3 regions of the Lentibacillus juripiscarius genome follow, and region 2 is predicted to be linked to each of the others. Evidence: predicted binding sites of a transcription regulator. Region 2 holds the regulator's gene; each other region holds the start of a gene.
The links. The regulator LexA, encoded in region 2, represses DNA repair genes until DNA is damaged. The targets are predictions, from matches to a motif close to CGAACATATGTTCG.

Region 1 (10,892 bases), on a different contig from region 2:
TAACCCCCGATGGAATGGACCCCAATAAATAGGCGATAATAGCAAATAAAATAAATTCCATAGGCTTTCCTTCTTTCCGGTATATGATTTTGCTTGTTCTTCATTTTACCATGAAATGAGGATTCTAAGAACCTTTATTCATTGTTATTGTATGCAATGTTTTCTATAATCCTATATTGGGAAGGGGATGGCAGAGAATCCAGTCGAAAAAGGAAGGAAACTATGATTGAATTTAAGGATGTAAGCAAAGTATACTCGGATGGAACTGAGGCACTTCGTCATCTTTCTTTGCAGATTGCCAAAGGCGAGTTTGTCACATTAATCGGGCCGAGCGGGTGCGGAAAAACGACTGCAATGAAGCTGATCAACCGTCTGACTGAACCAACAGCTGGCAGTATATACATAAACGACAGAGACGTTCACGCGTATAATATTCATGAATTGCGCTGGAACATTGGATATGTTCTTCAGGAGATAGCTTTGTTTCCGCATATGACAATTGCTGAAAATATTGCTGTCGTTCCCGAAATGAAAAAATGGAAACAGAAAGAAATCCGTGAACGAACAGAGGAATTGCTTGATATGGCTGGCCTTGATCCGTCCGTTTACATGGACCGGATGCCTAGTGAATTGTCCGGCGGGGAACAACAGCGAGTTGGTGTGATGCGTGCCTTAGCAGCTGATCCTGATATTCTTCTGATGGATGAGCCATTCAGTGCACTTGATCCAATCACCCGCGAGCAGCTGCAGCGTGATATAAGAGAATTGCAGCAAAAGATTCAAAAGACAATTGTTTTTGTCACCCATGATATGCATGAGGCGTTGGCACTTGGTGATAGAGTCTGTCTGATGAAAGAAGGAGAAATCGTCCAGGCTGACCCGCCACAGCAGCTTTTGCTGAATCCCGCAACCGCTTATGTGAAAGAATTTGTAGGTGAGCGAAAATCTCCGTGGCAAACTGCTATTGATGTGATTGCAGACAAATCCGGTGCATATACAATGACGCTGGATGAACTGGATCAGAAAAACCTGCCGAAAACGGGTACATATATCCTGGAAAATCAAGCTAGTGACTATATTGGGGCTGTGCATGATGGACAGGTGTGCGTGCTGCAGACGCTTGATAATCATTTGCCACTGGATGAAGCAACTGATATCATCCAACAAAGCAATCAATCGGTATTTCCTGTATTAAAAGATAGTAAATTAATCGGCACGCTTACTTACCAGGATATTGTCCTCTATCTGAAACGTGAAACCGGTTCGGAAAATGGGAGGGATTACTGATGGAAGAATTTCTGACTGTTTTCCGGAATCGGCAGGATATTTTATTGGAAACGATATGGGAGCACTTACAGGTTTCACTTTTATCGCTTGTCATAGCCATCTTAATTGCGGTCCCGGCCGGGCTTGTTCTGACCAGATATAAACGGGTTGCCGAGCCGATTATTGGTGTGTCTGCTGTGATGCAGACGATTCCAAGCCTGGCCGTGCTCGCGTTTTTGATTCCCTTTGTCGGCATTGGCAAAACACCTGCTATTATTGCTTTGACTGCTTATGGGCTGCTGCCAATTCTGCGCAATGCATATACCGGGGTTAATGAAGTAGACCCAGCTTTAAGAGAGGCGGCTGCCGGAATGGGAATGAACTCGATCAAACGCTTGACGAAAGTGGAGCTTCCGATTGCGATGCCTGTTATCATGGCTGGTATTCGTACGTCAATGGTATTGATTGTTGGTACCACGACCATTGCTGCGTTAATTGGTGCCGGCGGTCTGGGCGAGCTGATTTTGCTTGGCCTTGACCGGGGGGCAGATTTGAATTTAATTCTACTGGGGGCAATCCCGGCAGCTCTTTTGGCAGTACTGTTGGATTTTGTGCTGCGCGGATTTGAACGGATTTCCAGGCGTGCCGGTTTTAAATCATTTGCAGCCATGCTCTTGATAGCTGTATTGGTTGTCGCATCCCCATTTTTTATCAATCCAGTAAAGCAGGCGGATTTAACAATTGGGGGAAAGTTAGGCTCGGAGCCAGCTGTTTTGATTAATATGTACAAGCTATTGATTGAAGAAGAAACCGATTTGACGGTCAAACTGAAACCAGGATTGGGGAAAACAGCATTTGTCTTCAGCGCCTTGAAAAACGGAAGTATTGATATTTACCCCGAATTCACTGGAACAGCTATTGTCACGCATTTGGAACAAGAAGCAGAAAGCAATGATAAACAAAAAGTCTATAAACAGGCGAAGCAGGGAATGAAGCAACAATATGGCATGGTGATGCTTGAGGCGATGAAATACAATAACACTTATGCTGTTGCTGTCAAAAAGCAACTGGCCGATAAGCACAACCTGGAATCGATTGGTGATCTAAACCGGATAGAGAATGATATTACTGCTGGATTTACACTGGAATTCAAGGACCGGAAAGACGGCTACCAGGGAATGAAGGAAATATATAATCTGGCTATAAGTGATGTGAAAACGATGGATCCGGGAATTCGCCAGGAGGCATTGGCAAAGGGAGAAGTGGACGTCATTGATGCATATGCCACCGACAGCTATATGGTTGAAATGAATCTGATTACACTTGATGATCCCGAAAATTTATTCCCGCCATACCAAGGCGCCCCGCTGCTGCGAGAGGATACATTGGAAAAGCATCCCGAGCTCGCAGGAATATTAAATAAGCTCGGTGGAAAGATTTCCGATAAACAAATGCGCCAAATGAACTACGCAGTGGATTATGAAGACAAGTCACCCGAAACAGTGGCCCGTGAATTTTTGACAAACGAGGGGCTTATTAGTGAATAATAGGGATACACGCCCTAACTTACAGTAATTCTGATAGAATGGCCAGAAACGGTCATTCTTTTTTAGCGGTTAAGAAAGCATGGATACTTTCTTACTGTATAAGTACACTAAAGCTTTTACTATAAGGACCAAGTGAAAGCCAAGTTTTCTAATATTTTTCCCATCAGAGTATACGAAAGGCCATGTTTTACGGTAATATAGTTTTAGACTTGCTGTCATAGGGACATTTTACAATCACGAACATTTGTTCTATCATTGAAATGATAAGTGAAAAAGATGTATCATTCATGACGTAAGAGAGGAGCATGCATCTGAATGAGTAATGAATTTATGCAGTATAATGACGAATCAATCCAGGTGTTGGAAGGTCTCGATGCCGTCAGAAAAAGACCTGGAATGTATATTGGCAGCACCGATCAGCGTGGGCTTCACCACTTAGTGTTTGAAGTTGTTGATAATGCAGTTGATGAAGCGCTGGCTGGTTATGGCGATATTATTAAAGTGACGGTCCATAAGGATAACAGTATCTCCGTGGAAGATAACGGGAGAGGTATCCCGACCGGAACACACAGTACAGGGAAACCGACGACAGAGGTCATTTTTACTGTCCTTCATGCCGGGGGAAAATTCGGCCAGGGCGGCTATAAAACAAGCGGAGGACTGCATGGTGTGGGCGCATCCGTTGTAAATGCCCTTTCTGAATGGCTGGAAGTGACCATTTACCGTGAAGGCAAGAAATACAAACAGCGCTTTGCGGACGGGGGCAAACCGGCAAGCCCGCTGACAGAACAGGGAAAAACAACCAAAAAAGGAACCGTCATTCACTTCAAACCTGATCCAGCCATTTTTTCATCAACCGTTTACAAATTTGAAACGCTATCAGAACGTTTAAGGGAATCAGCGTTCCTGTTAAAGGGGCTCAAAATTGAATTAACCGATGAACGGGAGCAGCAAAAGGAAGTTTATCAATTTCCGAACGGACTTGAGTCGTTTGTTACATACCTGAACGAGGAGAAAGATGCCCTTCATCCGGTTGTTTCATTTGAAGGAGAACAGCAGGGAATCGAAACAGACTTCGCGTTCCAGTTCAATGATGGCTTTGCCGAAAACATGCTGTCGTTTGTCAATCATGTCCGAACAAGGGATGGCGGCACCCATGAATCAGGTGCGCGAACGGCGATAACCCGCATATTTAATGACTATGCAAGACGGAATGCATACCTGAAAGAAAAGGATAAGAATCTGGAAGGATCGGATATACGGGAAGGAATGACTGCCATCGTATCGGTTCGCATTCCAGAAGAGATGCTGCAGTTTGAGGGGCAGACTAAGGACAAGCTCGGAACCACCGAGGCACGTTCTGTCGTCGATGCTGTTGTCTCAGAGAAACTTTCCTATTTTTTGGAGGAAAATCCAGATGCTGCAGGAATGCTGATTAAAAAAGCTATCAAAGCGAAAGAAGCACGGGAGGCGGCCAGAAAAGCACGCGAAGAATCAAGGTCTGGTAAAAAGAAAAAACGAAAAGATGCGCTTCTAAGCGGCAAATTGACTCCTGCTCAATCAAAAAATCCACAGAAAAATGAACTGTATCTAGTGGAAGGTGACTCGGCGGGCGGGTCTGCCAAACAGGGGCGTGACCGTAAATTCCAAGCCGTGTTGCCTTTGCGCGGAAAAGTTATCAATACAGAAAAAGCCAAGATCCAGGATATTTTCAAGAATGAAGAAATTTCAACGATTGTCCATACCATTGGTGCAGGTGTCGGCGGTGATTTTGATCTGAAGGATGTTCAATATGACAAAATTGTTATTATGACCGACGCGGATACCGACGGCGCGCATATCCAGGTACTGCTTCTGACGTTTTTCTATCGATATATGCGGCCGTTAGTGGAAGCTGGTATGGTCTATATTGCGCTTCCGCCGCTGTACAAAATAACCAAAGGTAAAGGTAAGAAAGAGCAGACGGTTTATGCGTGGAATGATGACGAAATGAAAAATACCATCCAGGAATTCAAAAACGGGTATATCGTGCAGCGTTATAAAGGTCTTGGAGAGATGAATGCTGACCAATTGTGGGAAACGACAATGAATCCGGAATCAAGGACCTTGATCAGGGTTACGATTGAAGACCTGGCCCGGGCAGAGCGCCGTGTGACTACACTAATGGGTGATAAAGTGGTACCGCGAAGGAAATGGATTGAAGGCAATGTCGAATTCGGCATGACAGAGGATGCAAATATTTTAGAAAATGATAAGATTCATACGTAACATGCGGCAAATTTTTACCTGAAGGCCGGTTCTGAAACTATAACCGGCCTGTTGCTTGTATAAGTATCTAGAAAACAAGAAAGGGTTTAGGGGGGATTGGTTTGGCACAAACTGAAAATTATTTGGACCTTCCGCTTGAGGAAGTTCTTGGCGACCGTTTCGGCAGGTACAGTAAATATATTATTCAAGAACGTGCGCTTCCGGATGCCAGGGATGGGCTGAAACCTGTTCAGCGGAGAATCCTGTATGCAATGAATGAAGAGAAAAATACGTACGATAAAAACTTTCGTAAATCTGCCAAAACAGTTGGTACGGTTATCGGAAATTATCACCCGCATGGAGATACATCGGTTTACGATGCGATGGTCCGCCTTAGCCAGGAATGGAAAGTACAGAACCGGCTGGTCGAGATGCATGGGAATAATGGAAGTATTGACGGGGACCCGCCCGCAGCCATGCGTTATACAGAAGCTAGACTGTCCAGAATAGCCTCGGAAATGCTCCGTGACATCGACAAGGAAACAGTCGATTACGTACCGAACTTCGATGATACGATTTCGGAACCGGTTGTCCTTCCAGCCAAATTTCCAAATCTGTTGGTCAGCGGTTCAACTGGGATTTCCGCCGGATATGCAACAGATATCCCGCCGCATAATCTGGGTGAAGTGATTGACGCTGTTATTAAAAAAATGGATAACCCGGACGCATCTGTCTCTGAATTAATGCAGGCAGTCAAAGGCCCGGATTTCCCGACAGGTGGCATTGTTCAGGGTGTTGACGGCATTAGGAAAGCATATGAAACCGGCAAAGGAAAGGTTGTTGTCCGCGGGAGAGCGGCAGTGGAAGATGTCCGCGGCAATCGCCAGCAGATTGTAATCGATGAAATTCCATATGATGTGAACAAGGCGACCATGGTCAAGAAAATGGACGAGCTCCGGATTGACCGGAAAGTGGAAGGAATTGCGGAAGTCCGTGACGAAACAGACCGGACTGGTTTGCGGGTTGTGATTGAACTGAAAAAAGACGCAGATGGTGAAGGTGTCTTAAATTATTTATATAAAAACACGGATTTGCAGGTAACCTATAGTTTTAATATGGTTGCAATCCAGGATAAGACACCGAAACTATTGTCGCTCCCGCAAATCCTTGATGCCTATATAGCCCATCAGAAGGATATCATGACAAGACAAACGAAACATGATTTGAAAAAGGCCAACGACCGGGCACATATCGTGGATGGGCTAATCAAAGCAGTATCCATTCTCGATGAACTGATTGCTGTCATTCGGGCTTCTAAAGATAAGCAGGATGCCAAAAAGCGAATCATTGCCAAATATGAGTTCTCTGAGGCGCAGGCGGAGGCAATTGTCACACTTCAGTTGTACCGGCTGACAAATACGGATGTTACGTCACTGGAAAAAGAAGCAGCTGAACTGAAAAAGAAAATTAATGAACTGGAAGCCATTTTGGCCAGCGAAAAGAAATTGCTGCAGACCATTAAGAAAGATTTACGGCAATTGAAAAAAACATTTGCCGGGGAAAGGCATACGGTTATTGAAGATAAGATTGAAGAGTTGACATTTGATATTGACGTGACAGTTGCAAACGAAGATGTGGTTGTATCAGCAACAACCGACGGCTATGTGAAACGGACAAGCCTTCGTTCCTATAGTGCATCAAATGGTGAAGATTTCGCGATGAAGGATGAGGATCATCTGGTTGGACTGTTTGAACTGAATACAACGGATAAAATCCTTCTGTTCACCAATAAAGGGAAATATATGTACCTCCCTGTGCACGAATTGCCTGACATCAGGTGGAAGGATCTCGGGCAGCATATTTCCAATCTTGTTACAATTGATAAAGATGAACGCATTATCCGAAGCATACCTGTAAGGGAATTCAGTGATGACCAATATATTACGTTCTTTACGAAAAATGGGATCGTTAAGCGCAGTGAAATGGGATTGTATAAAGCACAGCGTTACACGAAAGCATTGATTGCTCTGAAACTGAAGGAAGATGATGAGGTTGTTGATGTATTTCAGACGAACGGAAACTGTGATGTTTTCGTTGCTTCCAACAAAGGATATGGTTTATGGTACCATGAATCGGAAATATCGGTCGTCGGGCAGCGGGCAGCAGGGGTGAAAGCTATTCAGCTGAAAGAAGATGAGTTCGTTGTCAGCGGACAGGCGTTCGATGATTTAACAGAGCCTTCGCTTGTAGTTGTAACACAGCGCGGCGCGTGCAAGCGGATGAAATTGCGTGAATTTGAGAAATCAGGCCGTGGGAAACGCGGATTACTTATGCTGCGGGAACTAAAGACAAAAGCGCATCGTCTGAAAGGGCTGTTCACTATCAAGGAAGATGATACGGTTTGTTTCCAAACAAGTCAGGGTGAGAAGCACAGCGTGTATCCACTTGAATTATCAGCCAGTGACCGCTATAGCAATGGTTCATTTGTGATTGATACGGATAATCAGGGAGAAGTAACAGAAGTCTGGAAAAAAGCCGAATATAGTAAACCTTTTGAGGAGTAACGAGCAGCAGGCAGCCGCGTATCATGAAGGCTGCCTGTTTTATATTTAGGCTTTTTTCGCATACTTTGCTGTTTTCCATTGCAGTCGATATAACGATACACCTTTTTAATGTCTTCTTCCAATTCTATCAGGATTGAGTGCTAGTACGTCGCTGCGGAAAAATACTCCCTTTCACCACTCCGGGTACAAGCGCGACATCTGCTCAAGCTTCCTTTGGTCGCATTCGCAGTGTCTTCTTTGCCGCGGGGAACGCTTCAGCCTCCTCGCTCACTTTCATTCTCTGTGGGGTCTTCAGACTGTTCCTTTCCCGCTGGAGTGTCGCATTTTACCGCAGCTTAATGTTGCGTTTCTGTCTTAATGGAGAAAAACCTCTAAACATGATTACAGCCAAGTAAATGTACCAATGTTGACATACTTTTTACCAGTGAATGACAACAAATGTACCAGTAAATGACAGATGATTACCACCTCACATTTTCTAAATGATTAAAAGTAAAAAGCTATACGTATACTCAATTATAAATGTTATACTTGTTGTACTAATTTGATTGGTTTGTTTAATAAGTGGGGAGGGATTGTTATGATAAAAGAATAGGACTAATCTTATTATAATAGGATTAATAATAATGTTAACTGGGATTTTTTCATCTACACAATTGGGGGGTTGTATGGTAGTATCATTGCGGTATTTGGAGGTTTAATTATAGGAGGAAGCGCTTCTTCCTTGGAAATAAAAAAGTTGGGTTCATAATTCTAAAATGTTAAGGAAAAGGGCGAAAAAACGGAATAAAGGACAGTGCATATAATCGCATTATTGTGACATTTTGTTAAAAGTCCAGGTTATCTTTATAGGAAGGATAAAAATTATGAAATCCATTTTATTAACACCACTTACAAAAGAAGTGGAGATAGAATATACACAGAATTTAGTTCAATTATCTTCTGAACGAAAGAATGAAATTGAGGAATTTTGGATGGAAATAAACCAAGATGGCCTGTTTCATCGAGGGGAAGTTTTTAATGTTGATTCTCTAATTGAGCAGGAGAGTTTGTACAAAATAATGCTAAACTGTACTGATTATGCCCACTATTTACACACGGTTAGAAATCATATAGCAGATGAAGAAGGATGCAAAGTTGTTTTTGGAGCTGGATTAGTAGAGACAAATGATTCAAAATTTGTGTTCGGCGAAATGGCCAATCATACAGCCTATCCAGGTAGGCTACAGTGTGTTGGCGGAGGTCTAAGCTGGGATGATAAAAAAGGAAATCATTTTGACATTAAAGAAAGTGTATTACGGGAACTTAATGAAGAACTGGGTATTGATTATAGTAAACATATCGAAAAATGCACTCCCGTCTTTTTAAAAAGTGGCGGTACCTATGACTTTTTAGTAATCCTATATCATATTAAATTGAAAATTCCGCAAGAGGAGTTAATCAAACATTATCAAAGTTTTACTGAAATACTATTTACAAAAGGTGAAAAACCTGAATTTCAAAACGTTATTTATTTAGAAAATAATAGAGAAGCAATAACAAGTTTTTTTGAAAACGACGATAGACACTGTGAAGATTATTTAAGACCTTACTTGGAAGAAATGACAGAGCAAAAATAAATGTACTCACTTATGATAAGTTGTATTGGACAATAATAATGTAATTTACAGTCGGAATAATATTTTTTCTTTGTTTTACAGCTATATATACGTTATTTGTTATTTAGAAAAGATGCATGATAACAGCTTCTGACTATTACTCAAACGGGCGCTAATCTTTAATAAGAATTATGCCAAAATTGCATCATTGAGCCAAATTGGTGAAGGTCTTATAAGAAAAAATAGGCGAGCTGATAAATGTTAGAATATAAAAGGATGATGAAAAATGAAGTTTATCACTCCGCAGCGTTTAAACCCTGGAGACACAGTTGCAGTGATATCTCCCTCAGCAGGTTTACCTAACCTGTTTCCACATATTTTTAATTATGGAATAAGTGTTTTGCAAGAGGAATTTAATTTGAAAGTAAAAGAAATGGGTACTGCCCGTGCAGCTAATGAACGACTTTATAATAATCCAAAACAAAGAGCAGAAGATCTAAATCAAGCATTTGCAGATCCAAATATTAAAGGTATCTTTTGTTCGATAGGAGGGGATGACGCCATAAGAATACTTCCCTATTTGGATCTGGAACTTATACTTAGGAACCCTAAAATTGTTATTGGTTCATCCGACAATACGACATTTCTAGCATACTTGAATCAATTAGGGTTAGTTACCTTTTATGGACCTACTGTTATGGCAGGGATTTCTCAACTTAGAAACTTGGATCCTTCTTATAAAAAACACGTTACGGATTTATTGTTTCAGCCACATAATGAGTATGAATACCACCCTTTCGATTATTGGTCGCAAGGTTATCCTGACTGGTCCTATACTGATAATGTTGGAAAAATCAATGAAGAAAAACAAAATACCGAGCGGTGGAAATGGTTACAAGGTTACGGTATAAAAAAAGGAAGACTATTCGGAGGGAACATTGAAGTTTTTGAAATGATGAAAGGTACAAAGTATTTCCCTAAAGTCGAATTCTTTGATGATAAGGTTCTCTTTTTGGAGAACGGCGAAGGAACTACTACAGTAAACCATATAAAACGTATACTAAGAAGTTATGGTGTTCAAGGGATTCTTAGCCGTATACAAGGTCTCATTTTTGGTCGGGCTAGAGATTACTCACCACAAGAAAAGGAACAGTTAGATAACACAATAACAAGCGTTATTCAAAAGGAATTTGAACAATATGATTTACCTATTATAACCAATTTTGATATGGGTCACACAGATCCAATGTCAATTATTCCATTAGGAATTTCAGTTGAAGTTAATTCTGAAGATCAGCAAATAACACTTATGGAGCCTAGTGTGTCATAGATTAGTGTTTCAACTATACTGGCTAATAACTAAAAATGACTGTTCAATTATCGGGCGCATTTCTGGAACAAAGGCTTGCGCCCTGTATTGCAGATAAGGGCCATATTGTTGAAGAATAAATTTCCTTATTGTGTGATTTATTGTAATATTAAAACTAGCTTTAAAGGCACTGCTTAGTGATGGTAGAGGGAAGGGGAAAAGGTATATGTTGGGTTATTATAACAATCTTTCTTCAAAGGTATATGATATAGACAAATATATTGGTCTTCCTTTTGGAGATGTGGAGTTTTACAGCGATAGATTGGCTTCGTGTGAAGGTAATGTTCTTGAACCTGGGGTT
Region 2 (10,892 bases):
GGTAGTCCCCGATTTTCTCGATTGCATTTTTCCCTTGTACATACTTCGCGGGGCTGATAAAAATTCTTTCCGACATATTAAACATCCTTCCCTCATGGTAATTTAGCGGAATGTAAAACTTGACCAATATATATAATTCCCTAATATGTATATTTTAATGTAACGATATCTTATGGATAAACGGTACCGGTGATTTCAATGAACGATACCACAGTAATAGGGAGGTAATAAAGCAATTTCCAAAATCAGTGGAAATAGTTGAAACAGCCAATTATCAAGCATGAATCCATTGGTTTTTGGGTTAGCCAAAGTATATGCTTCAAATTGGGCGGTATTTTTTTGATCCATTCTTTTGGATACATGAGTGTAAGCGTCTGCGGTAATTTGGTAACTACCATGACCTAATCGTTCTTGTATATACTTCATGTTTGCACCAGATTCAAGTAATAGAACAGTGTGTGTGACGTAAAGAATGAATTGGTAGTCAGAACGTTGAATTATGCGAGAAGGAAGCATTGAATAAGCAGTATTTTGGCATGAAATTGGATTTGACCACATGACAGGAACTCCTCCGCATGCTAAACTAATAGGTGAAACTTAATCAAGAAATCTGCATTGATGCAGGAGAGGTTCGAAACCATCCCTCTATAAAAAACTAGGGAGACAAGACAGTGTGCTTCTTAGTGCTGTCTTTTTTTGTGGGAATCTTTGGATCTCTTTCTTTATCAATAGGGAAAGGGGAAAGGAAATGGATAATCAAAATGCAGTTGTTGTTTTCAGCGGAGGTCAGGATAGTACGACATGCCTGTTTTGGGCGCTGAAGAAGTTCGATCATGTGGAGGTAGTGACATTTCAGTATGGACAGCGTCATATTGCGGAATTGGAATGCGCAAAAGAGATTTGTGCCAGATTAAACGTCCGTCAACATCAACTGGACATGGAATTGTTAAATCAATTGGCACCAAATGCCCTAACCCGTGAGAATATTAAAATCACCGATTATGAAGGAATGCCTTCAACGTTTGTGCCCGGGCGAAATTTATTGTTTTTATCTTTTGCCGCTATTCTAGGAAAACAACTAGGTGCCAAGCATATCATTACTGGCGTAAGTGAAACAGATTTCAGTGGTTATCCCGACTGCCGCGATAGTTTTATCAAGTCACTGAATGTCACGTTGAACTTGTCAATGGATGATCAGTTCGTCTTACACACACCTTTGATGTGGCAGGATAAGTCAGAGGTATGGGAATTAAGTGATCAGCTTGGTGCATTTGAGTTTGTTAAGGAGCATACGCTGACATGTTACAACGGAATCAAGGGAGAAGGCTGTGGGGAATGCCCATCCTGCAAACTCCGTCGTAATGGATTGGAGCAATATGAAATGCGTCGGAATGATGGGGTGGTAAAATGATTCAGCAAATTTATCCTGTTCCCGAACATAATTATGCGTTTGAACTGAATAAAGACTTTCACTTTTCCGCAGCCCATTATATTGCGGATGAGAATGCCGGGAATTGTCAGTATACCCACGGTCATACGTATTTTGCGAATATAACAATCGCTGGTGACACATTGGATTCCACAGGTTTTTTAATAGACTTTAAAACGATCAAAGATTTGATACATAAACGGTTTGATCACACCACATTGAATGAGGATTCAGCTTTTTCCAGTAATCAAGGTGCTTATTTTCCAACAACCGAGGTGGTAGCAAAAACAGTTTATGAGATTATCCAGACCCGTTTAGATACCTTGGAAAATAAACCTGTTTGCTTGCAGATTTTTTTGCGTGAGACCCCGTCAAGTTATTGCATCTATCGGCCTAAAGGGGGATCAGAACGATGAAAATACCTGTACTTGAAATTTTTGGTCCAACCATTCAGGGAGAAGGAATGGTGATTGGACAAAAAACTATGTTCGTTCGAACGGCAGGCTGTGATTATTCCTGTTCATGGTGTGATTCAAAATTTACCTGGGACGGGTCGGAAAAAGAAAAAATCAGGCTGATGGAGCCGGACGAAATTTGGCAGGAATTGAATGAGCAGACGGCTGGAAACTTTGCACATGTAACAATTTCGGGCGGCAATCCAGCTTTGCTTTCCGGGTTAGGTGCTTTTGTTGACCTACTACATGAAAACAAGATAAACATTGCGCTGGAAACACAAGGGAGCAGGTGGCAGCCGTGGTTCGCCAGCATTGACGAGTTAACTCTATCACCAAAGCCGCCCAGTTCCGGAATGAAAACTAATTTTTCCATCCTTGATGACATAATTGCTAAGCTGCAGGAAAAACAAAAAGGGTCATGCAGTTTAAAGATTGTTATTTTTGATTTGGCTGATTTAGCGTATGCGAAAGAAGTGCACTTTCGGTATCCGGATGTCCCCTTATTTTTACAGGTTGGCAATGACGATATCGAAAACGTGGATGATGATGGCCTTCTTCGTTATTTGTTGAATCGGTATGATTGGTTAGTGGATCAGGTAATGGACAGTCAGGAGTTGGTAAATGTTCGTGTGTTGCCACAGCTTCATACTTATTTATGGGGAAATAAACGGGGCGTGTGAATGGTGAATATATGCTAGTATCATCTACTTGGTGGAAAAACAGAAATGCGGACAGCTATGCCCGCATTCCTGTTTTTAATATTAATCCAGAAAAAACTACCTGTTTTTGGCTCTTCCATGTTTGAAAGTGGTCCAAGTGTCTATAGTTTTTTATTTGAATAGGTGAGTACTGTGTTGTGGTTGCTGACGTGTTTTTGGATCGATGTATGTTTTTGCGCTAGAAATAGCAATTGGCGCCTCTCCAAAGCCGGTCGCGATCAACTTTGTTTTGCCGTCATACGTATTAATATCGCCTACCGCATAGATTCCATCCATATTTGTTTCCATTCTGCTATTAACGACAATTGAGTTTTTTACAATATCAAGTCCCCAATCTTTAATTGGACCAAGCGAGGAAATGAAACCATAGTTGACAATTAGCGCATCAAGGTCGAGCGTTTCGGTTTCTTCACTTTTTGTTTTTTGAAGCATGATCTGTTGTATCGTTTCACCGTCCCCCACTAATTCAGCAGGAACATATGGCGTAAGAATGTGAACGGTTGAATTCATCAATTTATCCACACTGCTCTCATGGGCACGGAAGTTATGACGGCGATGAACGATACTGACATTTTTGGCAATCGACTCAAGTATTAGTGCCCAGTCAACCGCTGAATCACCACCTCCGCAAATAACAACATTCTGCCCTTGAAATTTGTTAAGGTCATCAACAAAATAATGCAGATTTTTCTGTTCATATTGATCCGCATTGTCTATTTTCAAGCGCCTGGGTTGAAATGCGCCGACACCCGCAGCTATAAGAACTGTTTTCGAATAATGAATACTCTCATCGGTAGCCAGTTCAAAAATACCGTCTTCATTCTTATGAATGTCCTGTACCGCTTGACCTAACACCACTGCAGGATCAAAGTAAAGAGCCTGTTTCTCTAATTCATCGACGAGATCTTGGCCACGCACACTAGGGATTCCGCCAATATCATATATATACTTTTCAGGATATAAAGCAGAGAGTTGTCCGCCGAGTTCAGGCATGCTTTCAATGATTTTAATGGACATTTGCCTCATACCTCCATAAAAAGCCGAAAACAATCCGGTAGGACCGCCTCCGATAATGGTTACGTCAAAAATGCTTTGGTCAGACATATGAATTCCTCCTGTTGGATTAATGTCCCGCAATTCTTCTCCTGCATCTAACAGCTACTTATCTAAACGACTGGAACCTTGATTAGCCGGCGGGATATCAGCATCTCTAATGGAATAACTTTTTTTATTGAACTTCTGCGTCTTATAACCCGGATGATCTTCCTTAAGCCATTTAAATAAAGATAACGTAACGATAATATAGATAAATAATATTGGAAAACCGGTTATGACTGCTAATGTTTGAAGTGCATCCAATCCATTGCCGTATAATAATATGACAGATACGGAACATAAAACGCCTCCCCAAAATAACCGAATCCACCTGGCCGGTTCTCTCACAGCTTTTGAATCAGCCAGCGAGACCGTTGAAAGCGTATAAGCAGCCGAATCAATCGTTGTAGCCAGGAAAATGAAACAAAAAACAATAAAGAACAGTAATAATAAGGTGCCGCCAATTGGAAGATTGTTGATCGTCGCAACGATGGCAGCGGGTGCTCCTTCCGCAGACATAATGTCCATAATTGGTACGATATTATTTAATTCATAATATAAACTGGTGTTTCCAAAAAATCCAAACGCAAGTAAGCATCCAACGGAACCGCCACCGCACATGGCAAGTACTAATCCTTTAATTGTCCGTCCCTTTGAGATTCTTGCGGTGAACATGGCCATATAGGAGGCAAACGCAAACCACCAGCCCCAATAAAATATTGTCCAATCTTGTGCAAAGGTGGATCCGCCAACAGCGTCCATAGGAAAACTCATGCGCATAAAATTATTTAACAGTAACCCAAGACTACCGACCATTTTATTAATGATAAATAGCGTTGGACCAAATACCAAAAATAAAAAGAGGAACAAAATATATAAATAAATGTTGATATCGCTAAGCACTTTTAACCCTTTTTGCAAACCAAAATATAGACTGCCTGAGAATATCAATGTCCAAACGAGGAGAATACCAACATCCAACCACAGTGATGGAGGAATAATCGTTACTTCGGAAATAGCCTCAGAAAGCATAGGAGTTCCTAAACCTAACGATGTTCCGACCCCTCCGACAATTCCAATCATAAAAAAAACGTCAATAGCTTTTCCTATCCATCCGTCAACCTTATCGCCAAGAACCCCCCGGCATGCTGAACTCAATTTTAAAGTTGGGATCTTCCGTACATGTACCGCATAAGCCAGCGCAATAGAAGGCAAACAATAGATCACAAACCCCATAAATCCCCAATGAAATATACCGTAAGTAGAGGCCCACTTAGCAGCTTCTGCACTATTTGGTTCGATACCAAAGGGGGGTGGTGAATTATAATAATGTGCCCATTCAATAAAACCCCAAAAAACAAGACTTGACCCCGCTGTCGCAGTAAACATCATGGCAATCCAACTCAAAACTGAAAACTCAGGTTTCGTATCTCCCAATTTAATATGTCCATATTTCCCAAACGCCAGATACAGTACAATTAGAAATACGATAAATGCCCCTAACAAATAAAAGGCTCCAAATTTTCCTGTAAGAAAATTTAATATCGTATTTAATAGCTGCGATCCTTTTTCTTGATTAATCAACACTGGGGCTATGATGAATGCGATAAGAGTTAGCGCTGAAAAAAAGACCGACTTACTAATTTTTGATTGTTCCAAAAGACTCCCCCCCATGTTTATAGTCCGGTCAATCGAAGCACTTTCATTACGCGAATAATAAAAATAAAGGAACCGTTGAGAGTATGGCTCAACGGTCTCAGGCTGTCTGCATCAATCACTTACGTCAAGCGCATCCAAAACCATATCCCGGAATTTATGCACGGCATGTTCGGTCGGTGAAAAGACGCCATGTTCAAATGCACGCGATTGCAAGCCGATTTGTTCACGTTCGACAAGTTCTACATCCTCGTTTCTAACTTGTTCAGCGAAGGCCACTTGCGTTTTCCGCTCTTCTGTCGGCTCTTCGTACTTTGAAAAATTGGTATAAACACCTAGTGTCGTCTCATGGTCAATTGGAATCATTTGAATGGTTGATAAGTTCCCTGGTCCGGGATAAATAGTCAACATTACATTCGGCCATATCCAATAAAAGCGGCCTTCCTGAACTTCAGCGCTGCCCATTGGTAAATCCAGCGCCTCTTTTCCTTTTTTCGTCTTCAGTTCTGATCCGTGTACACTGCAATTATTTCCATTAACGATGTGGTATTCGTCCAAATCCAATGTTGCCGAAAATCCAGGATGGGCAATTGGACAATGGTCGCATTCCAAGAAATTATCGATGAATGCTTTCCAATTACATTTGATGGTTCGTTTTTTAACGTCATTCACCTTCAATTCATCCAAAAAGTCAAATTGATTTAAATCCGTAAAGAAATCATCATAGGAATCCTCGAGTGATGGTGCGTTTGGATCCAAATTGACAAATACTAAAGACGATTTCGATGCAACTTGGATATGTCTTAACGAAAAGTCAGCAGGACAAAAACCCGGTACACCTTTAAAATTTGGCGCTTTATTCAATTCTCCGTTCAGATGAAACGTCCAACCGTGATAAGGACATTGTAAAATCTTCTTGTTTCCTGCTTCATTATCAATAAGTTTTGTCGCACGATGCGGACAGACATTATAAAACGCGTACAACTCGCCATCTTTACTCCTTGTAACAACAATTGGTTCACCGGCCACTTCTGCGGTGAAAAAGTCCCCGGGTTGACGAACATAACTTTCATGGCAAACATACTGCCACGACTTTGAAAAAATTTTTTCTTGCTCGGATTTTAAAATTTCCGGATCGGAATAAAAGCGATAAGGCAATGTTTGTGTGAGATTGTTCTCTGTGTTTGGGTTAGATTCATGTGATGGCATTCCAGTCACGCCCCTTTTGGTTAATATTTAAGCGCTTTCATAATTTGCTAAGCAAATATCATGCCAATACAAAAATGCTGTTTGCTCAACACTTTATGATTAAAATTGAGTTGCTTTACATTCGTGTTGAATTAAAAGCGGTTCAGTAATAATAAAATTATAAAAAGTAAAAATATATAGAAGATAAGGAACTGAATGTGCTACGATGAATAGTTACTACAACGGTACGTTCATTGTGCTTTGTGAGGCTTCTTATCCCTACGATTAAAAAAGAAACCAGAGGTGAGAGGATTGGCGAATGGATGGCATGGTGATGACTTTCTCGAAATCAATAAAGAAACACTTGAAAAAATAGTAAATCACTCCTCTGACGAAATTTTTGTGCTTGATGCAGACAAACGCATTGTTTTCGTCAATCAAAAGTGTGAAGAACATTACGGCGTAAAACCAGGTGACGTCGTAGGCAAAAACAATGCTGAGCTTGTTGAGAAAGGGTATTGGACTCCCTCTCTCGTTGACATCGTGTTTGAAAAAAAGCAACCCATTACCATACAACAATCCACATTTATTAAAAGTGAGCTAATAACCACAGCAGTGCCCATTTTAAATCGGGAAAATGACATTGAACTGGTTGTTTGTACATCACAAGAATTACAGCGATTCAAAACGTTAGAAATAACCAGCGAATCGATCTCTCAACAAAATAATGAACCAGAACACAATTTGATCTTTACTAGTGAAAAAATGAGGTATTTAATCAAACAAGCGAAAAAAGCTGCTGCCGTTAACTCTACGGTTCTTATTCAGGGGGAGTCAGGAACCGGGAAGGGATTGATTGCCAATCTGATTCATCAACAGAGCCACCGTCAAAACAATGAATTTCTAACCATCAACTGCGCAGCCATTCCCGAAGATTTACTGGAATCGGAATTGTTTGGTTACACATCTGGTGCTTTTACAGGTGCTAGAAATACTGGTAAAAAAGGGTTGATCGAATCTGCTAATCACGGCACCGTATTCCTTGATGAAATCGGTGATATGCCATTAAAACTGCAACCCAAACTATTGCAGCTTATCCAAGACCAGGAATTTATACCGGTTGGCGGACATGAAACAAAGAAAGTGGATGTCCGCATACTTGCGGCAACCAATAATAAACTTGATCAGCTTGTGGCGGAAAGAAAGTTTAGAGAAGATTTATATTACCGTTTAAATGTGATCGAATTGGAAGTCCCGTCTTTAAGGGAGAGGCCGGAAGATATCACCCCGCTCATTCATTACTTTCTGAACATATTTAATAAAAAGCATAAAGGCAGTCGATTAATTTCGAACGAGGCTATGAATCTGTTATCCAGTTATTCATGGCCAGGAAATATCAGACAGCTACAAAACATTATCGAACGATCGGTTATCATGGCTGAATCGATTATCCGAACGGAGGATTTACCCCCGTTCATCCGACATCATCAGCATCCGATGGTGCAAGCCCCTGTCCTTTATCACTTGGACCAGGCCCTTGAGGAAATCGAAAAAGATATGGTATTAAGATCCTATCAGCGATACACAAGTACAAGAAAGGTGGCAAGTGATTTAGGAATCAGCCAGACACGAGCGTCAAAATTAATCAATAAATACAAAGGATACTTGTCGACTTAGAGGGGCAAAAAGCTCTTCTTTTATATGAACGGTTTTTCAAGCCAAGCGCTACAGTGTAAGCCGAGAGATCGCAGGTATTTTGCCAGTTCAATAATTTTCTTGATTAATGATTGATTGATCATTCCCTTTACATTAAGGTGGATATTTGGATGGTCGGAAAGACTCTTTTTTCGATGGTAGTTATAGACTATATGCACTGCGATTTAATAGAAAAGGCTTCTGTCCAATCTGGACGGAAGCCTTTTCCTCTTAGTCAATATTCCGGTACAATCCAACGACTTTACCCAATATCGTTACATTATGATAAATGAGCGGATCCATCGTTGCATTTTCCGGCTGCAGCCGAACGTGATCTTTTTCCTTGAAAAACCGTTTGACGGTCGCTTCATCTTCATCTGTCATGGCAACAACTATATCCCCGTTCTGCGCATCATTCTGCTGTCTGACAATAACCATATCGCCATCAAGTATTCCAGCTTCTATCATACTTTCTCCTTCAATGATAAGGACAAACAGATTTTCTTCAGTGCTGCCAGAAACGGATCCCGGCAGCGGCACAAATTGTTCAATGTTTTCCACTGCAGTGATAGGGAGGCCTGCCGTTACTTTGCCGATAACAGGTGCATACCGTGCCTCCTCTCTTGGTATGTGGCTTTCATCAGACAAATCCAAGACCTCTATTGCTCTAGGCTTTGTGGGGTCCCGCCTAATATATCCTTTGCTCTCCAGCCTTGCTAAATGACCGTGAACCGTCGAGCTTGATGCGAGTCCCACTGCCTCAGCAATCTCCCTTACAGAGGGAGGGTAGCCCTTCTCATTTACCCGTTCTTTTATAAAGTCCAGAATCGCTTCTTGCCTTTTGGAGAGTTTTGTCATCTATTAAACACCTCATGAATAGGATTTATTACTAGAAGTTTAGCATGGTCAGCAAGAAAATGCAAACATTCGTTCGAAAAACAGTTGACAAGATCGTACGTTCGTATATAATGGTAAACAAAAGCGAACAAAAGTTCTTGCGTGCGAAAGGAGCAGATTTAAATGTTTGAAAAAATGACGAAAACAGATGTATTTTATCTGGTGGCATTCACCTTTGCATTAGGCTTTTTATACGTCGCTTTAATAACGAGTGCATAATACCAGAAGGGGACTTCGAATTGAAAGCAATCATATACTGCCGTGTCAGCACAGATAAATCAGCACAGGAAACATCACTAAACCGTCAAAAAGAGGAATTGATACAGCTTGCCGGACGCTATGATTTTGAAATTAGTGATCATATTGAGGAGCAAGCCAGCGGATATGAAATAGATCGAGACGGCGTTTTTAAAATGCTTGATTATTTTGCATCAGGCAGGGCTGACAGTCTGCTTATCCAGGATGAAACAAGACTTGGACGGGGGAATACTAAAATCGCTCTGTTCCATCAGCTGCAAAAAATGGGGGTCAGCATTTATACTGCGTTGCATGATGGGGAACTGGAATTGTCTGAATCGGATTCCATGGTCCTGCAAATTGTAGGCATAGTAGAAGAATACCAGCGAAAAATCCATAACGCCAAAATCAGACGAGGTATGAAGAAAGCGGTTGACAGCGGGTTTGACCCAAGCCAAAATTTGACAAACCGTGATAAGGCACCCGGAAAGGACCGTAAACAATTTCCGATAGAAGAGGTAGTTCGTTTAAGAAAGAATAATATGACGTTTGAAGAAATTGCCCAAACCCTAAAAGGCTTGGGGCATCCGGTATCTAAAGCAACCGTCCATCGAAGATATCAGGAATATCAAAAAACTTGATAATAGCTTCGGGGGAGCGTAATATGACATAATAGGAACAGCATCGTTGTCCCTATTTTTATTTTTTATTGGCTCCAGGAGGTTTAACATGATATCAAAAGAAAAACTGGAACGCATAAATGAGCTGGCGAAAAAGTCTAAAGAGGAAGGTCTGACAGTAAAAGAGCAGACCGAACAAAAAGCTTTGCGGGAAGAATATTTGCAAAATGTGCGAAAGTCGTTTAAAAATCAGCTAAAATCCATGACCGTGAAAGATCCTGAAGGCAATGATGTTACACCTAGGAAAGTCCGGGATATGCAAGAGAGAAATAAAAAAAATTAAAACGCTGTATTCATGCTTGTTGCAGAACTAGTTTCGTTATAGAATTAGGAAGGATATAAAAATCACGAATGGAAAGGGGTATCACTTTGTCGCAATATACTGAGCAGCTATCGATCAATACAATCCGAACACTGGCAATTGATGCGATTGAAAATGCAAATTCCGGTCATCCCGGCCTGCCAATGGGGGCCGCACCAATGGCATATACATTATGGACCGATTTTATGACCCATAACCCTAAAAACGCCAGCTGGTTTAACCGGGATCGTTTTGTTCTGTCAGCAGGTCATGGCTCGATGCTTCTGTATGGGCTCCTGCACCTGTCCGGCTACAATGTAACGATGGATGATCTGAAATCTTTCCGCCAGTGGGGATCCATAACCCCAGGGCATCCGGAAGTGCACCATACAGATGGCGTGGAGGCTACAACTGGACCACTTGGACAGGGAATCGCCATGTCGGTTGGAATGGCTATGGCTGAAGCACATCTGGCGGCAACATACAATAAACAAGACTTTTCTATTATTGACCACCATACATATGCACTTGTGAGCGATG
Region 3 (10,892 bases), on a different contig from region 2:
GCTATTTTTGGAAGCGAATGAGCATCAGAATTTGACACGAAGGTAAAGCGATGCAGTTCGCTTATCTGGTCTGCCATTGCCGTATCTGAGCTTAGACCCAGCTCAATGCCATCAATCAAATCCGGGTCGAACACTTCCGTCAGTGACCGGCGAACGCCTTTTCCGTACGTGCTTTTAAACGGTGTGAAGACGTGCGCAGGAATAAAAATACCGGAGAGCTCCTTGACTTTATATTGCAGTTCTTTTCCTGAACCATAATAGCGCTGGGAGCTCAGTGTAATATTTTTCATTCTGGCCGCAAGCCATTCAGAAAAGGCCTCCATGCTTGCTAGAGTCGGGAGAAAGCACAAAACATGAATCGGTCCTTGACAATCCGCATCGTACACTTCTATTTCAGAGCCAAGCAATAATGTCACTGATTCAAACCGGATGCCCCCATCCTCCTGTTCATACGCATGGCCAGCGTCGATCAAATCTTTTATTTCCTGCTGTACAGCCGGTGCATGGCTATCGATCACACCTGCCATGTGAATCCCTTTATTGCGGCTCGCTTCTTTTAATATATTTGTCAGTGTCAGTGTTTTGGCCCCGGTTATCTTTACCGGGTGACCATACATATCCCGTCCAATATGAATATGCATGTCGGCGAAAAATGATTGCAGCATCAAGTTACATCCTTTCCAGTGATTCTAAATATAGTATTGCGTAATTTGTTTTTGCATCATGAATCCGCTGGTCTTTCACATACTGTTTTGCTTCGTCCAGTGTCAGCTCCACCCGTTCAACGAACTCATCTTCATCACCAGCTGCGGCGTCCTCCACCGGTTCGATGTCTTCGGTCAAATAAAGATGCATCAGCTCGTCAGCAAACCCAGGTGAAGTATAAAACGATGCCACAAACTTTAGCGAGTCAGTCCGGTATCCTGTCTCTTCTTCCAGTTCGCGCAGTGCCGTCATTTCCGGGTCTTCGCCGTCTTCCAGCTTCCCGGCCGGTATTTCCACAAGCACTTTCTCAAGAGGTTTCCGGTACTGCTTGACGAAAACAATCTTATTCTCCTTTGTGATCGGGATAATCCCCACCGCTCCCGTATGTCTGATGAGTTCCCGCTTGGACGTTTTCCCATCCGGCAGCGTCACATCATCCACCTGCAGTTTGACAATTTCCCCGTCATAAATGGTTTCTGTGTGAATCGTTTTTTCTTCAAATTCTTTCATATGCTCCATCCTTTAACAGCAAAATACTTATTTCTATTTTAGCACATCTTGAACCCCCCCACCTACTCACTGGGATTCCCCCTTCACATTTCTTGAGGTTGGGGTCTTACAGCCCGATAATGCGTGGTAAATAATTGTACTTGTCCCGATCCCTCTTTTACAATGGAGTTAAAGCTATTGCAAATGGAGGTCGGTAAAATGAAAAAGAATCAGCTGGGACAATCAGATCTACATGTTTCCGAGCTGACACTCGGCTGTATGTCGCTTGGAACAGACAGAAGTAAAGCAAAAGAAATCATTGACCGTGCACTGGATGCCGGCATCAATCATCTTGATACAGCCGATCTGTACAGTTTCGGCCGCAATGAGGAAATTGTCGGCGATGCCATAAAGGATAAACGGGATGAGATTATTTTAACAACTAAAGTAGGCAACAACTTTGACAAAGATACGGAAGACTGGTTCTGGGATCCCTCCAGAGAACATATTGAACAGGGCATCAAGGATAGTTTGCACCGTCTTGGCACGGATTATATCGATTTTTACATGCTGCACGGCGGCACGATGGACGACCCGATTGATGAAACCATTGACGCATTTGAAAACCTGAAAAAAGAAGGACTGATCCGGGCGTACGGCATATCATCCATCCGCCCGAACGTCATCCGTGAGTACGTGCGTCGTTCCAATATCGATGCAGTTATGATGCAGTATAACCTGCTTGATCGCCGCCCGGAAGAAGAAGTGCTGGATTTGCTGAATGAAAACAGCATCAGCGTTCTTGCCCGGGGCCCATTGGCAAAAGGAATGCTTAGCGGTCGGGCTGAACAGCAGCTGGAGAAAAAAGGCAAGGACGGATTTCTCGATTATTCCTATGATGAATTGAAAACTATCCAGCAAAAACTCACCGAACTGCGCGGAAATCATTCGCCGAACGCACTTGCTTTAGGCTATATTCTGAAGCATCCTGCCGTTGCAAGCGCCGTATTTGGTGCAAGCTCGGTCGGGCAAGTGGAAGAAAACGTAAATGCTGGTCACGCAGAACTGACGGATGAAACATATCAAGCCATACAGGAGCTGACAAAACCCATCCATTACTCAAGCCACCGGTAGTCCCTGTTAACATTACAATCGAATGTAAGGTGGAAAAAGTGACATGAAATTTTTCATGTCACTTTTTATAACGTACATGCCGACGACATACATAAATTTCCATTGATAATACGGGAAGAAACGGCTATAATAAGAACAAATGTTCTAACTACCGAGGTGAGCAATAATGGACTATGCCAATTATCCGCGAAATGATGTTCTGTGCATTGACATGCGTTCCTTTTATGCAAGTGTCGAGGCGGTCAAGCGAGGTCTGGATCCCATGACCGTTCAGCTGGCGGTCGTCGGTGATGTGAACCGGTCAGGAAGCATTGTTCTGGCTGCCTCCCCAGCACTGAAGAAAAAGCATGGCATCAGCAATGTCAGCCGTTTCTTTGAACTGCCCGATGATCCGGACATCGTGATTGCACCGGCACATATGGCCGACTACCTGGAAATGTCTCTCGAAATCACCAAGCTGATCAACCAGTACGTCCCAAAAGAAGCAATCCATCCATATTCCGTTGACGAAGTCTGGGTTACGGTGAACGGCGTGGAAAAATGGTTCGGCAACCGATGGGAGATTGCAGCTTCTATCAAACAGGACATCCTGGAAAACTTCGGTATCACCTGCTCAGTCGGAATAGGTGATAATAAATTTCTTGCCAAAGTAGTGATGGATTTATATGCAAAAAAAGAAGGGATAGCCGAATGCACGTATGACGATGTCGCAGCAAAATTATGGCCCGTTCCCGTACAGGAAATTTGGGGGATTGGCCGGCAGATGCAGCGTAATCTAAATCGGATGGGGATTATTACCCTTGGACAGCTCGCCAATTTTCCACTGAAGCAGCTGTCCAAACGATTCGGAGTTATGGGGGAACAGCTTTACTGGCATGCCTGGGGTATTGATTTGAGTCCCGTTTTCGGCAATTTCACAAAAACCGAGCAAAAAGGATTCGGTCATGGCATCTCCTTATTGCGCGATTATTCCAGAGATGAAATTGCCATCTGCATTCTCGATTTATGTGAAGAAGTATGCCGGCGGGCACGAACCGCCAATAAAGCCGGCAAAACCATCCACCTTGGCATCGCCTATGCAAAAGAAACAGGTGGTGGCTTCAGCCGATCACGCTCTGTGTCACTGCCGACAAATATCACCATGGATATGTACAACGTCTGCATGCAGCTGCTGAACGAATTTTACGATGACATCAGCAATATCCGTCATGTCTATGTGACACTCGATAATCTCCGTGAAGACGGCGAAACGCAACTGGACCTGTTTGACGATCGGCCAAGGAAAAAAGATATCGGATACGTTATGGATGCCATCCGGAATAAATATGGTTCCAACGCCATACTCCGTGCTTCCAGCTATACTGACGCAGGCATCACACTCGAACGAAGCAAGAAAATCGGCGGGCACCAGGCATAGCAAAGCCCCTGATGTTAGTCAGGCCGCGGGTTAGCTAACAACAATCCATTCGAAAGGATCCTGCGAAAAAACGTTTCATTACGCACGATTCTTGGCGGCGTAATAGTAAATACCGTCTTTTATCGTTTTTGCAGCGAGTCCTGCATCTTCCAGATAGTCCAGCTGTCCAAGCGTTTCCGACATAGTCAGATTCAGCTGATTTTCATATTTCTTTGGGAAAATTTGTTTGCAACTATCAAATGGAGTCTGAGCGCCTTTTAGCAGAAGATCATATACTTTATTTGCCCGCTTCTCCTGCTTTTGCAGACGTACAGGAATCAATTTTTCCACATCCGAAAAAATGGGACCATGCCCGGGATAGACTGTCTGAATATCCAGGGACTGACATTTAAGCAAATTGGCCCGGTACTGAAGCAGTGGTTTTGGGCGCTCTTTGTTATTCTCCGCAGGGGGTTCCAGGAGCGGATTGGGCGAAATATGATAAAGCAAATGGTCGCCTCCAATAAACGCTCCATCGCGTTTGCGCAAAAAAGACAAATGGCTTTGCGCATGTCCTTTCGTTTCAATAACGTGCCAATCATCATGCCCGGGCAGTGTGTCCCCTTCGTCAAGCACATCCGTCAGCTGCCCTTTCCCGGTCAATTGCAATGTGCTGCGCTCTTCACTGGTTTTCGGCATCAGCTCTTCCGGAACGCCGCAAGCAGTGAGCAATTGCCTGAAAAATGCCTCGAAGCATGCTAGAAAGGCTTCATCCTGCCTGAGCCATGCATCCGTGTTTTGATGTGCCACGATGCGCTCAGCACGAGGGAATGCTTCTATTAAACCAATGTGATCCGGGTGGTGATGCGTTAAGATAATCTGTTCAATATCGTTTGGTGCATAGCCCAATTGACGGAGCTGCGTTTTCAGTGCCTCCCATGCTGCTTTCGTTTTCACGCCAGCGTCGACCAGGGATAATGTGTCTCCTTTAAGCAAATAGACATGTGCATCCCCTACTGCAAATGGTGTTGGCACGGTAAGTTGACTGATTGTTTTGTCCAGTACCTTCATAATTAATATCCTCCAAAATGAATAACCATTCAGTTCATGGTTGTTATTATATACCCTTTTCAGAAAAAAATCAGCTATTTCAAATCAACAAATTGGCAAGCAGCCCCAGCGTCATAATCACTTCCCTCCCCATATACATTGACTTCTCTCAAAAAATAACACACAATCAAACAAGAGGTGAGTGGATTGGCAACCAACATTTTTGCACATCGGGGTGCGAGCGGGTATGCGCCGGAAAACACGATGGCCGCCTTCCAGCTTGCTTACTGGCAAGGCGCTGATGGTATCGAAACAGATGTTCATTTGACAAAAGATAATATTCCGGTATTGATGCATGATGAGCGTGTTAATCGAACGACAGACGGTTCCGGATTTATACAGGGCTATACATTACATCAATTGAAACAGCTTGATACCGGTTCATGGTTTTCCCCTAAATTTACCGGCTCCCGAGTAGTAACGCTGGATGAATTTCTGGTTTGGATCCGCGATAAGGCATTATATTTAAACATTGAACTAAAAAATAATAAAATAGACTATAAGAATCTGGAAACAATTGTTTATGATAAAATCGCTTTTTATGGATTATTGGATTGTACGATACTGTCAACATTTAACCCAAACAGTGTTATACGGCTGAACGAAATTGGCGCGAAAACCGGTGCAGCCTTATTAACAGCGGAGCGTCACAAACAGCTCATAACGTATGCCAAAGATTTAAAGGCGTCGGCCATACATATAAAATACCGGCTGCTCAGCCAGGCACTGATAAACCGGAGTCATGAGGAGCATATGGCGGTCCGTGTGTTCACGACTAATAAACCTGTCCAAATGCTGCGCTGTTTTTCAATGGGCTGTGACGCTATTTTCACTGATTTTCCAGAAGCGGCCATTCAATATCGTCATCAGTTTAACAGTCGGAAGGAAAAATAGTTCAGGAGGAATCAAAATGACGAAATTATTCACACCAATCGAATTCAACAATGTCCAGCTAAAAAATCGGATTGTGATGTCGCCAATGTGCATGTATTCCTGTATGGAACGGGACGGGAGCGTAACGCCATTTCACGAGACCCATTACATATCCCGGGCAGTTGGCCAGGCAGGTCTGATTATGACAGAAGCGACCGCTGTTATGCCGGAAGGTCGGATTTCCCATGAAGATTTAGGCATATGGAGTGACGAACATACAGAAGGATTGAAACATCTGAATGAACAAATCCATCGCTATGGTGCAAAGACTGGCATCCAGCTGGCACATGCGGGAAGGAAAGCTCGGCTCAACTCGGACATCTATGCCCCTTCAGCAATTGCATTCAATGAATCATCAGCAACACCGACAGCAATGACATTAAAAGATATTGAAAATACAATTGAGTCATTCAAAGATGGAGCGAGGCGTGCGAAAGAGGCTGGTTTTGACATAATCGAAATTCATGCGGCACACGGCTATTTAATCAATCAATTTCTGTCACCACTCACCAATAAACGTGGAGATGTATATGGCGGCAGTGCTGAAAACCGGTACCGTTTCCTGTCACAGGTTATCGAGGCCGTCCAAACCGTATGGAATGGCCCCCTTTTCGTCCGCATCTCGACAAATGAATATGATACGAACGGCAGCACACTGGAAGATATCCTTTACTTTGTCCGCCAGATGAAAGACCAGGGAGCCGATTTAATTGACTGCAGTTCCGGTGGGGTTGTTCCAGCATCTATTAGTCCATATCCCGGCTATCAGCTGAAGCGCTGTGAAACAATCAAAGAACAAGAAGCGATTGCTACCGGTGCAGTCGGTCTGATAACGACAGGGCTGCAGGCTGAAGAAATTTTGCAAAATGACCGTGCAGACCTCGTGTTTATCGGTCGTGCGCTGTTAAGAAATCCATATTGGCCGAAAGCAGCAGCCGATGAACTGGGCTATACAGTGGATGCACCAAAACAATATGAGCGGGGATGGCGATAACATGGAACTCGTCCTTCTTGGCACCGGATCAGGCGTGCCGTCCAAAGAGCGGAATGTATCCTCCATAGCCCTAAAACTGCTGCAGGAGCAAAACAGCATCTGGCTGTTCGACTGCGGGGAAGCGACCCAGCATCAGATTTTGCGCACCAGCATTAAACCGCGGAAAATCTCCAAAATTTTCATCACCCACATGCATGGGGATCATATTTTTGGATTGCCCGGATTGTTGAGCAGCCGTTCCTTTCAGGGTGGGGATATCCCTACGCCTTTAACCGTTTATGGTCCAAAAGGGATTAAGGAATTTATTGAAACAAGCCTGTCTCTAAGCGGGACAAGTCTTGCCTATCCCCTTTCGATTGTAGAATTTACAGAAGGTGAATTATTGGAGGATGAGCAGTTTGTTGTCACGTGCAAACAGCTTGAGCACGGTATTCCAAGCTTTGGGTTCCGAATAATGGAAAAAGACCGGCCAGGCAGACTGCTTGTTGACAGACTGAAGAATGACGGGATTGAACCGGGCCCGGTCTATCAGCAAATTAAAGAGAATGATGCTGTCCGGCTGCCGGATGGACGCATCATTCACCGCAAACAGTATATTGGTCCGGATAAAAAAGGACGCATCATTGCCGTTCTCGGTGATACACGCGCAACGGATACCGCCAGGACGCTTACAGACCAAGCCGACGTACTGGTGCATGAGGCTACTTTTGGCAGTGACCGGGCGGATCTGGCAGCAGACTACTTTCATTCAACAACGCAGCAGGCAGCAGCGTTGGCCAGAAACAGTAATGTAAAAAAACTGATACTGACCCATATTTCGTCGCGCTATCAGGATGGCGATGATGAACAACTGCTTGATGAAGCGAGGGAAATTTTTCCGGAGACGGAGCTTGCATATGACTTTTATCAGACAGCGATTGACAGCAACTAGCTAAATGCACGGAAGATAGAATCAAAATGAGCGTTCCCTCTTTGAACGGCAGGAACGCTCATTTTTTATAACGTCAGAAAGCATTTCTGGATGACCTTATAAGAAACACTTCGGCATTCGCTATAAGACGAGGCGAATGCCAAGTTTTTCTAAAAGTCATCCAGAAAATCTTTTTGGAAGCTTGTCCGGGGCTGTTCGTCAGTGTCGTCCCGCAGCTGTTTAAACGTATTTTCTCCATATTTTTGCGTTAAATGATCCATCGCAGTGTACAGTTTTTCTTTCTCCGCTTCTTTTTCATACGTAAATAAATCAAGCTGTCTGGCGATATTCTGCTTTTCATCTGCATCCTGGACCGTTATTCCGAGCAGCCGGATTGGTTCGGTATTCCAGTGCTTCTGAAAGAGATCCTCAGCCGCATAAAGGATATCGTCTTTCTTATCAATATAATCATGCAGTTTCTTGCTCCGGGTTACGGTTGTACGGTCATGATACCTAATCATAATCTGTATGCTTCGCCCTGCCGCCTGCTTTCGCTTCATTCTTCGTTCCACATTTTCAGCCAGCTGATGCATCAGTTTACGTATTTCTGCCTCATCTGTCGTATCTACAGGCAATGTCTGTGAACTGCCAATGCTTTTAAATTCGTTTACTGCATCCGGATCAACAGGCCGTTCATCCATTCCGTTCGCCCTGTTCTTCAGCCGCTCGCCATTGATGCCAAATAACTGTTTCAGCTGGTAAGCGTCCCCATCCGCGAGATCACCGATTGTGCCAATTTCAATTGCGCGCATTTTAACAGCTGTTTTACTGCCGACACCATACATTTCCTCGATTGGCAGGGGCCAAAGTTTTTCCTCGATATCCCGTTTTCGCAATATCGTAATCCCCATCGGTTTTTTCATATCGGAGGCCATTTTTGCAAGAAATTTATTGGGAGCAATCCCGATACTGCAGGGCAGGTCCAGTTCATTGCTGATTTTTTGCTGCAGGTTCTGGGCAATGTCGATTGGGCTGCCGTGCTCTTCTGTTCCAGTTACATCCATATAGCCTTCATCGATGGAAACCGGCTGAACGTACGGCGTGATTGCTGCCAGCATTTGAAACATTTCCTTTGAAGCGGTCCGATACCGTTCAAAGTTGGGACGCAGAACAATGAGTTCCGGGCATAATTTCCGTGCTTCCCATAGCTGCATTGTTGTCTTGACGCCTTTTGCCCTTGCCTCATAGCTGCTTGTTACAACAATCCCTTTCCGTTCTTCGGGATTACCGGCAATTGCCAGCGGTTTGCCTTTTAAAGATGGGTCATAGGCCATTTCAACGGAAGCGTAGAAAGAATTCATATCGACATGAAAGATAACCCTGCCTTTTTTCGGGTACCATTGTGCCATCACTAGACATTCCTTTTAAAACGATTTTCTTACATTATATCACATAGGCTGTTATCTAAAAGACTACTGCTTTTTGCGTTATCCTAGAGAATGAAACCCCGCTTAACAATTTCTATAAAATACGACGTAGAGGTAACAGTGATTTCCGCTTCGGACAGTCGCTTTCGCCCACAGGGCATAAGCGCGACATCTACTCAAGCCCTCTTCGTTCGCTTTCGTAGTCTTCTTTACCGCGGGCACGGCTTCAGCCTCCGTGGCGGAAAATCGCTGCTAAAAAGTCTGAGAGAAAGCTTCTCAAGGCCAAAAGTCATCCAAAAGCGGGCTAAAAAGTCCGAGAGAAGGCTTCTCAAGGCCAAAAGACACCCAAAACCGGGCCGAAAAGTCCGAGAGAAAGCTTCTCAAGGCCAAAAGACACCCAAAACCGGGCCGAAAAGTCCGAGAGAAAGCTTCTCAAGGCCAAAAGCCATCCAAAACCGGGCCGAAAAGTCCGAGAGAAGGCTTATCAAGACCAAAAGTCGAGGCCACTGAAAAAGAACCCCTTTCATTCGAAAAGGGGCTCCAACCTATCAGTAAGCAGTTGTACTTTTAGACGTTCGCTGCTTCCTGTACAATCGCTGTCACTAGTTCTGTGACTTTCACCAGTTCGTCAACTGGAATCCGTTCATTTGTTGTATGGATTTCCTCATAACCGACAGCCAGATTCACGGTAGGAATGCCCAAACCTGAGATAACGTTGGCATCACTTCCGCCGCCGCTCGCTTGTAACGTGCTGTCCCGGCCGATGGATCTGGCAGCATTTTGAGCAACCTTCACTACTTCATCACCTTCATCGAGCTTAAATCCAGGATACATTGTTTTTACATCTACTTCTGCACTGCCACCGTAAGCCGCGGCAGTATCTTCAAATGCTTCCTTCATTTGATCGACTTGTTTTTTCATTTTTTCCGGATCAAGTGACCTTGCTTCAGCCAGTATTTCAACATGATCGGCAACAATATTGGTCTGTTTGCCGCCTTCAAACCGCCCAATATTGGCTGTCGTTTCCTCATCAATCCGACCGAGCGGCATCTTGGCAATGGATTTTGCGGCAAGCGTAATAGCTGAAACACCTTTTTCCGGTGCCAGTCCGGCGTGTGCTGTTTTTCCTTTCATGACAGCATGCAATTTGGCCTGCGTCGGGGCTGCTACAATAATATCGCCGACGGCACCGTTGCTGTCAATCGCATAGCCATATTTCGCTTGAAGCAACGAACCGTCCAGTGCTTTTGCTCCAACCAGTCCGGATTCTTCTCCAACCGTAATGACAAATTGGATGTCACCATGTTCCACATTATTTTCCTTCAGTGTCCGGATTGTTTCCAAAATGGCAGCCAGTCCGGCTTTATCATCGGCACCAAGAATAGTTGTCCCGTCTGATACGATGTACCCGTCTTTCACGGATGGTTTAATGCCGTTGCCTGGCACTACGGTATCCATATGAGAAGTGAAATAAATCGGGTCTGCATTCTCTTTTGTGCCTTTTAACGTGCAGATTAAATTGCCTGCCCCATGACCCGTCTTTTCTTTACTGTCATCCTCCGTTACATCCAGACCAAGTTCTGTAAATTTTTTGGTTAAAACATTGGCGATATCTGTTTCATGGCCTGTTTCTGAATCAACTTGAACAAGCTCAAAGAATTCCTCAACCAATCTGTCCTTGTTAATGGAAATCATCATTTTTTCCTCCTAAGTCAGCTGCATTGTTTCCGTTCTGCGATTATAATGGGATGTTGCCATGTTTTTTGGCTGGTCGTTTTTCGTCTTTGTGATAGA

Region 1: parE (DNA topoisomerase IV subunit B) is a predicted target of LexA. The motif match lies at 3,051-3,064, and genes of this name have one in related genera.
Region 3: ACFSUO_RS15290 (DNA polymerase IV) is a predicted target of LexA. The motif match lies at 2,461-2,474, and genes of this name have one in related genera.

What each region holds. Positions count from the first base shown of each region.
Region 1 covers NZ_JBHUNA010000008.1:11,867-22,758, forward strand. The annotation lists gene plsY (glycerol-3-phosphate 1-O-acyltransferase PlsY) at 1-61, opposite strand, end outside; gene ACFSUO_RS04965 (ABC transporter ATP-binding protein) at 223-1,287, shown strand; gene ACFSUO_RS04970 (ABC transporter permease/substrate-binding protein) at 1,287-2,813, shown strand; gene parE (DNA topoisomerase IV subunit B) at 3,129-5,081, shown strand; gene parC (DNA topoisomerase IV subunit A) at 5,183-7,624, shown strand; gene ACFSUO_RS04985 (hypothetical protein) at 8,491-9,243, shown strand; gene ACFSUO_RS04990 (S66 peptidase family protein) at 9,509-10,552, shown strand; gene ACFSUO_RS04995 (class I SAM-dependent DNA methyltransferase) at 10,758-10,892, shown strand, end outside.
Region 2 covers NZ_JBHUNA010000023.1:1,644-12,535, reverse strand. The annotation lists gene ACFSUO_RS11190 (glycerol dehydrogenase) at 1-76, opposite strand, end outside; gene ACFSUO_RS11185 (hypothetical protein) at 196-558, opposite strand; PreQ1 riboswitch class I at 621-665, shown strand; gene queC (7-cyano-7-deazaguanine synthase QueC) at 749-1,411, shown strand; gene ACFSUO_RS11175 (6-pyruvoyl trahydropterin synthase family protein) at 1,408-1,845, shown strand; gene queE (7-carboxy-7-deazaguanine synthase QueE) at 1,842-2,564, shown strand; gene ACFSUO_RS11165 (NAD(P)/FAD-dependent oxidoreductase) at 2,715-3,707, opposite strand; gene ACFSUO_RS11160 (BCCT family transporter) at 3,762-5,357, opposite strand; gene ACFSUO_RS11155 (aromatic ring-hydroxylating oxygenase subunit alpha) at 5,469-6,563, opposite strand; gene ACFSUO_RS11150 (sigma-54 interaction domain-containing protein) at 6,855-8,219, shown strand; gene lexA (transcriptional repressor LexA) at 8,469-9,095, opposite strand; gene ACFSUO_RS11140 (YneB family resolvase-like protein) at 9,374-10,012, shown strand; gene ACFSUO_RS11135 (DUF896 domain-containing protein) at 10,101-10,334, shown strand; gene tkt (transketolase) at 10,421-10,892, shown strand, end outside.
Region 3 covers NZ_JBHUNA010000040.1:57,101-67,992, forward strand. The annotation lists gene ACFSUO_RS15275 (endonuclease Q family protein) at 1-665, opposite strand, end outside; gene ACFSUO_RS15280 (NUDIX hydrolase) at 670-1,215, opposite strand; gene ACFSUO_RS15285 (aldo/keto reductase) at 1,414-2,328, shown strand; gene ACFSUO_RS15290 (DNA polymerase IV) at 2,495-3,745, shown strand; gene ACFSUO_RS15295 (MBL fold metallo-hydrolase) at 3,824-4,795, opposite strand; gene ACFSUO_RS15300 (glycerophosphodiester phosphodiesterase) at 4,973-5,728, shown strand; gene namA (NADPH dehydrogenase NamA) at 5,745-6,761, shown strand; gene rnz (ribonuclease Z) at 6,763-7,692, shown strand; gene ACFSUO_RS15315 (DNA polymerase IV) at 7,842-9,080, opposite strand; gene ACFSUO_RS15320 (M20/M25/M40 family metallo-hydrolase) at 9,666-10,793, opposite strand; partial or broken gene ACFSUO_RS15325 (carboxyl transferase domain-containing protein) at 10,837-10,892, opposite strand, start outside.